DNA from 3 places in the Rhizobium sp. F40D2 genome. Region 2 is predicted to be linked to each of the others. Evidence: riboswitches for the same ligand, from Rfam matches in the RefSeq annotation. Region 2 holds a riboswitch; each other region holds the start of a gene.
The links. A riboswitch is a leader RNA that binds a small molecule or an ion and turns the genes downstream of it on or off. The one in region 2 is predicted to bind cobalamin.

Region 1: it holds a riboswitch for cobalamin, as region 2 does, so the genes downstream of both, ACS4RS_RS15830 (ABC transporter substrate-binding protein) here and nrdH (glutaredoxin-like protein NrdH) in region 2, are expected to answer to the same signal.
Region 3: it holds a riboswitch for cobalamin, as region 2 does, so the genes downstream of both, bluB (5,6-dimethylbenzimidazole synthase) here and nrdH (glutaredoxin-like protein NrdH) in region 2, are expected to answer to the same signal.

What each region holds. Positions count from the first base shown of each region.
Region 1 covers NZ_CM131436.1:3,302,728-3,304,920, reverse strand. Annotated here, with positions in the region: gene ACS4RS_RS15835 (iron chelate uptake ABC transporter family permease subunit) at 1-107, opposite strand, end outside; gene ACS4RS_RS15830 (ABC transporter substrate-binding protein) at 104-1,120, opposite strand; cobalamin riboswitch at 1,291-1,545, opposite strand; gene blh (bifunctional sulfur transferase/dioxygenase Blh) at 1,898-2,193, opposite strand, start outside.
Region 2 covers NZ_CM131436.1:2,085,779-2,087,971, reverse strand. Annotated here, with positions in the region: gene nrdE (class 1b ribonucleoside-diphosphate reductase subunit alpha) at 1-212, opposite strand, end outside; gene nrdI (class Ib ribonucleoside-diphosphate reductase assembly flavoprotein NrdI) at 272-676, opposite strand; gene nrdH (glutaredoxin-like protein NrdH) at 692-913, opposite strand; cobalamin riboswitch at 1,176-1,402, opposite strand; gene ACS4RS_RS10065 (heavy metal translocating P-type ATPase) at 1,606-2,193, opposite strand, start outside.
Region 3 covers NZ_CM131436.1:3,607,676-3,609,868, forward strand. Annotated here, with positions in the region: gene ACS4RS_RS17355 (methyl-accepting chemotaxis protein) at 1-313, opposite strand, end outside; partial or broken gene ACS4RS_RS17360 (MFS transporter) at 543-947, opposite strand; cobalamin riboswitch at 1,068-1,254, shown strand; gene bluB (5,6-dimethylbenzimidazole synthase) at 1,297-1,986, shown strand; gene ACS4RS_RS17370 (DUF2865 domain-containing protein) at 1,990-2,193, opposite strand, start outside.

The sequences.
Region 1 (2,193 bases), 1.2 Mb from region 2:
CCGATCGAAACGGCGAGACTGATCATCAGCCCGAGAAGGAAAATGGCTGAAATGGTGAGCGTGCCAAGCGCCCACCATCCTTGTTGCCTGACCGACACTGCCTTCACTGCGACAGGCCGAAGGATTTGATGCCGTTCGCCAAGGTCTCGATGCCGTCGATCGTGCGGATCGTCGGGTTCATCGATTGCGCGTCCATCATCACGAAGTGCTTGTTCCTGACGGCATCGAGCTCCTTGGTCACGGGATCGTTCTCGAGAAAATCGATCTTGACCTTCGGATCGTCGGCGGCATAGCGGCGCCGGTCCATGGTGGCGAGCACGATGACGGCCGGGTTCGCCTGGGCAATGGTTTCCCAGCCGACCAGCGGCCATTCCTCTTCGGTCGTGACGACATTCCTGGCGTCGATCGCCTTCAGGATATAGGCAGGCGCGCTGTTCTTGCCGGCGATGAAGGCGTCGCCGTTGACTTCCTTGCTGGAGAACCAGAAGACGATAGGCAGGCTCTTGCCCGACGCGGCTGATATCGACGCGACGGCATCCGCCTCGCGCTTTTTCAACTCGGAAATCAGCGCATCGCCGCGCTCCTTCACGTCGAAGATCTCCGAGAGCTCAGCGATTTCACGATAGATCAGCTCCATCGTGAACAGCTCCTTGCGCACACCGTCGCCGCCATCGGTGTTGATCTTGGCGACGCAATCGGCCGGCGCGAGATAGGTATTGATCCCGAGATCCTGGAACTGCTCCCGGTTGCCGACGGAGCCCTGCGCGCCGACATGCCATTCGAACTCGGCCGCCACCAGGTCGGGCTCCCGCCCGACGACGGATTCGAAGCTCGGATCATTGTCGGCGAGACGCTTTATCTTGCTGTTGACCTCGGCATATTGCGGCAGGACGGGACCGACCCAGACGGCCGTGCCGGCGATCTTGTCGGCAAGGCCGAGCGAGAAGAGAATTTCGGTCATGCCCTGGCCGATCGAAACGATCTTCGACGGCGCTTTCTGGAAAGTCACCTGCTCACCGCAATTGGTGATGGTCAAAGGATATTGGGTGGCGGCAAGGCTCGGTGCAGCAAGGCCGATCAGCCCGAATGCAAATGTCATGGTGGCGAGAATCTGTCGCATGAAAACCTCGATTGAAGGAAAAAGCACGGCAATGCCGCACGCGCGGCCAAAGGCACGCTGACGCGCGCTAGCCGCAGGAGGTCCAATCGAGACGGATGCATGCCGGAAATCGGCGGAGGTTCAGAAGGTCAATCATGTCTGTTCCTTGTCCGGGCATCCCCGCCCGGTTAATTGGATCGTGATTGACGGCAGGTCTCCTGGCTTGCGGATATCCGTCTTTCATCCGCCTTCCCGCAATATATCGCAGTGGCGAAGCTATAAGCCCTTCAGAGATGGCCGGTCGCTGACCACACCTGAGATGATCGACAATCCGCATACAGTTGCGGGGGCAGCCACGGTCTCGGTCCCTTCTGGGTCGTCCTCACCGTGTTCCCTATTAATCCCCTTGGAGTCATCTTCAGGGAACCGTCACACCCAGTTACGTCGCCGGCCCGCGCGGCGTCAACAACTATTGCGGGGGATTCTATTTGGGTAGGTCGCCAATACCGGCGCCCTTCAACCATATCAAAGGAAAATAGTCGCGGTGGCGTCTCTATATGACTGGTCTAAATTAGCCGGAAGAACCAGGCCGCACCGGCCGGGCAGGAGAGCGCCATGCGAGTATCCGTAACCGAGTCGGCTGCTCTATGTGGGCAATGATTTTGGCAGGACGGATGTGGAGGAGATCGTTTGAGGGATGGTTGTGGGCGCGGCATCCGCCAACCTCCCTCATGCTGAGGTGCGCAGCCCGGGAGGGCGAAGCCTCGAAGCACGCGCCGCAACGTTGCGCCTTGCGTGCTACAAGGCATCCAACGGAATCTTCAGATAGCGCCGGCCGTTCTCCTCCGGCTCGGGCAGCCGCCCGCCGCGGATGTTGACCTGTAGCGCGTGCAGCATCAGCTTCGGTTTCGGCAGCGTACGGTCGCGCGCCTGGCGCAGCGCCACAAAGCCGGCCTCGTCGATGCCCGATATATGCGGATTGGCGCCCTTCTGGGCGGTCACCGTGCTTTCCCAGCGGGGATGGCGACCGCCAGGCTGATAGTCGTGGCCGGAAAAGAGCCGGGTCTCCTCGGGCAGCGACAGGATGGCCTGGA
Region 2 (2,193 bases):
TCGAGAACCTCCTGCTCGTAATAGCCCTCGGTCACGAGGTAATCGAGCTTTTCCCTCAGATTGTGAAAGAACACGGTGTTCTGGTTCACATGCTGGAGAAAGTACTGCTTCGCCGCCATGCGGTCCTTGTCGAGCTGGATCCTGCCCTCATCGTTATAGAGGTTCAGCATGGCGTTCAGCGCGTGATAGTCGAGCGTTTCCGCCGCTTTCAAAGGGCGTTCGCCGGCGGGATGAGCAAAAGTGTTATGCGGTTTTGCGCTCGCATCCCGCGTCAGAGTTGTTCCCGTGTCCAAAATCGTTCCATTCCGTGTTTGACGTTAGCGACATCTTCCTCCGTGCCCATGAGCTCGAACCTGTAGAGGTAAGGCACCCGGCATTTCTGCGAGATCACGTCGCCGGCGAGCCCGTATGTCTCGCCGAAATTGCTGTTGCCCGCGGCAATCACGCCACGAATGTGTTCTCGGTTCTCCGCGTCGTTCAAGAAGCGGATCACCTGCTTGGGAACAGCGCCCTTGCCGTCGCCGTCGCTATAGGTCGGCACAACAAGCACGAAGGGTTCGCGGATATGGAACGCATCCGCACCGCCCGCCGGAATGCGCGCCGCGCGCAGTCCGAGCCTGGCGACGAAGCGATGGGTATTTTCGGATCGGCTGGAATAATAGACGATCAGCCCCATCACCCTTTTCCTCGGTCAGGAGAGTGCGCTGATCATGTCGGGACGGAAACCCGCCCAATGCCGCTCGCCGGCAATGACGACCGGCGCCTGCATGTAGCCGAGGCTGCGGACGCGATCGAGCGCTTCGGCATCCTCGGAGAGATCGACGATGTCGTAATCGACGCCCAGGCGGTCGAGGGCGCGATAGGTGGCGGTGCACTGGACGCAGGCGGGTTTGCTGTAGACGGTAACGCTCATCATGTTCCTCGTGATGTCAAAGAATTCAGGACGCAATACGGGGATCGGGCGCCTTGCGACGTCCGGGGCAACGCTTGATGGTGATCTGGGAAAATCGGCGCTTTAAACGCCTGAGACGATCCCTTTCGGGACTGTCGCGGGCGGCGGCCTTGATATTCTGGACATGACTTCAACCCCGAAGTGCTCATGCGGACGTTCGGGGCAGCGTAACAGGCGCGGATCATTCCGCTGTCATGCACGCGACCTTCCGGACACCCCGCCCGTGGACATCTAGTGCAAGGCAGGTCTCCTGGCTTGCGGGTCGAAGCACCCTGCCCCAGCCTTCCCGAGGCATCATGCCCCAGTGACCTGAAATCGGACAGTTGCTCGCCGCTCACAGTTGCGGGGGCAGCTCCGGCCTTGTTGCGCCGTCATGGCGAAACGCACCGTATTCCCGTCTTAGCCCGCGATCCGACACGAATCGAAGGAACCTTGAACACTAGATATAGTACGCGAATCCAAAATCACGTCAACAGATGGTTCGTGCATTGCGTTACGACAGGTTTGAAATCACTGCGGTCCTTTGAAAAACATGGCTAACGAAAGCTTAGCAAAACAGGCAGTGGAGAAGGCCGGAACGAAGAGAGCCGGCCAGTAGCCGGCTCCACGATTGTCGATTTCGGATCAGCCCAAATCGTCGCTGCGAACAGGGTTTATCCCCTGACCCGAAGCAGCCTGAGCGCGTTGATCGTCACCAGCACGGTGGCGCCGGTATCGGCAAGAATTGCCGGCCAGAGCCCGGTGATGCCGGCAATCGTCGTCACCAGGAACACCGCCTTCAGCCCGAGCGCGATGGTGATGTTCTGCAGGATATTGCGCATCGTCCGTTTGGACAGTTCGATCATCCGCGCCACATCGCCGACGCGCCCATGCAGCACGGCGGCATCCGCCGTTTCCAGCGCCACATCGGTGCCGCCGCCCATGGCGATGCCGATATCGGCGGCGGCCAGCGCCGGAGCATCGTTGATACCATCACCGACCTTGGCGACGATGAAGCCCTGGCGCTTCAATTCTCCGACGACCCGCTGCTTATCCTCAGGCATCATCTCGCCGCGCCAGTCGATGCCGAGCATGCCGGCAACGGCTGCTGCTGTCCGCTTATTGTCGCCCGTCAGCATCATCGCCTTGACGCCGGCCGACTTGAGCGTGGAAAGGCCGGCCTTGGCATCCTCGCGCGGCTCGTCGCGCATGCCGATCAGGCCAGCCGCAACACCATTGACGAGCAGCACCGACACGCTCTT
Region 3 (2,193 bases), 1.5 Mb from region 2:
GCGTCCACGTATCGACGGCGGCAGGTTCGGCGTTGAAGGCGGCAAACTGCACAAGATCAAGCGAGGGGTCGTCGCGGTAGAGCGAATAGGCCTCGCGAACGGCGTTCGCCTTGCCCCATTTCACACCACCGGCGGCCAGGGACGCAAACTGCTCCGCATCTTTGGACCAGTTCGCCTTGGCGCCATCGATCAACGCCTTGGTTTCGTACATCCAGGTGTAGGTGGCAAAGGCTGAGATGCCGCAAAGGTTGACGGTCACGATAATCGCCGCGAGCTTGGCTGTCAGAGGCATCGTTTTCAAAAACTGGAACATTCCGTGGGGCCTGGAATTGCGGCTCAGTCAGATCTGTTCCGACCGGCGTATCAACACGGGCATCCACGCTGACGGTTGCATCACGAGCGCTCATGCCCATGTCCTGATAGCAACCCAAAACGCGCAGACGCAGTGTGTCTTTGATGTGTGAACAAATCATAAAGTGGAAGGGTAAGCCGGAGAGGACGCGTGTCATTTCGCCGCTGCGCCGGCCGGCAATTTGGGTTGATCAGCTGTTTTCTGCGATCGCCTCTTTGGGCTCGCCTTGGTGGCGCTTGCGGCGGCACGTCGTCAGTTTGGCGCCGGCATCGCGCGGCAGGCGCAGGAAGGTGATGCAGGCCAGCGCCGAAATCATTGAGACACTGAAGAAGGCGGTGTGAAAATCCGAGACTAGCAGCTTGCCGCCGTGGAAGCTGGTCGAAATTTCCAGGATACCACCGGCGATCGGCACGCCCATCGTCATGGAGATACGCTGGGCAATGGCGTTGATCGCGGTCGCCTGGCTGCTGGCAACATGGCCGAAGGCCATGGCGAATGGCTGTGGAATCATCTGTTCCATGAACAGGGCGACCGCAAGGGTCATGGGTGTCTGGCGGGGCGCGGGCAACCGGGCTGCAAAGAGAAAAATTGCGGCGCCACGGGCGTCGGTTGGGATCTGTTCGTTTCTACGGCAGCGATGCGCAGCTGTCCACGCGATCGATGTCACAGGCAGTTGAATGCGGCATGAGGCCGCTTGCCGCAGAGTCAGTTTGCTGAAATAGATGCGCCGTCAGGTGCCCGCTTTTCAAGCGGGAGAATCGGGAATCCGGTGCAAGACCGGAACGTGCCCAACGCTGTAAGGCTGACGTTCGCCGCTTCATCATGCCACTGGCTTTCGCCGGGAAGGCTGCGGCAGACGGATGACGCCGAGTCAGAAGACCGGCCTGGCAAGATAGACCCAACCCGCGCGGACGGCGGGCGGTTGCGTTGTTGGGGATTTGACGATGCGACCCTTTGATGAGGATGCCCTGTCAGTGGCGTCCGGTTTTTCCTTGGCCGAACGCGAGGCCGTTTATCATGCGATCATGACGCGGCGCGACGTTCGCAGCCAGTTCCTGCCTGAGCCCTTGCCCGACGACGTGGTGGAACGGCTGTTGACGGCCGCCCACCACGCACCCTCCGTCGGCTTCATGCAGCCGTGGAATTTCATTCTGGTGAAAAGTCCAACGGTGCGAGCGCGCATCCGGGATGCCTTTGCCAAGGCCAACGAGGAAGCGGCATTGATGTTTGAGGGCGAGCGGCGGCAGGCTTACCGCGCCCTCAAGCTCGAAGGCATCGTGGAGGCGCCGCTCGGCATCTGCGTGACCTGTGACCCCACCCGCAGCGGCAGCGTGGTGCTGGGGCGCACGCACAACCCGCGGATGGACAGCTATTCCACAGTCTGCGCCATTCAGAATCTCTGGCTGGCGGCCCGCGCCGAAGGGGTCGGCATTGGCTGGGTCAGCATCTTTCGCGAAGCCGACCTGAAGACCATTCTCGGCATACCCGAGCATATCGAGGTGGTTGCCTGGCTCTGCGCCGGTTTCGTCGAGCGGCTCTATGACCAGCCGGAACTCTCGGTCAAAGGCTGGCGGCAGCGGCTGCCGCTCGAGGAAACCGTCTTCCACGATGGCTGGGGAAGGAGCGAGAGGTAGCGATCACTGCTGCTGCGGCTGCGGGCCGGGTGCGGCAGGATTGGCAAGGTCGATCGAGCCCTGGTCGCCGGCGAGGAATTGGGGGCCGACCTGGCGGACCTTGTTCTGCGTGGGGTCGTAGGGACGATCCGGAACCGATGGCTGCGGCGCGGCGGCTGCCGCGCTATCCTTCACCGGCGGATTGGTGTGGATGGTGGTGATCGATCC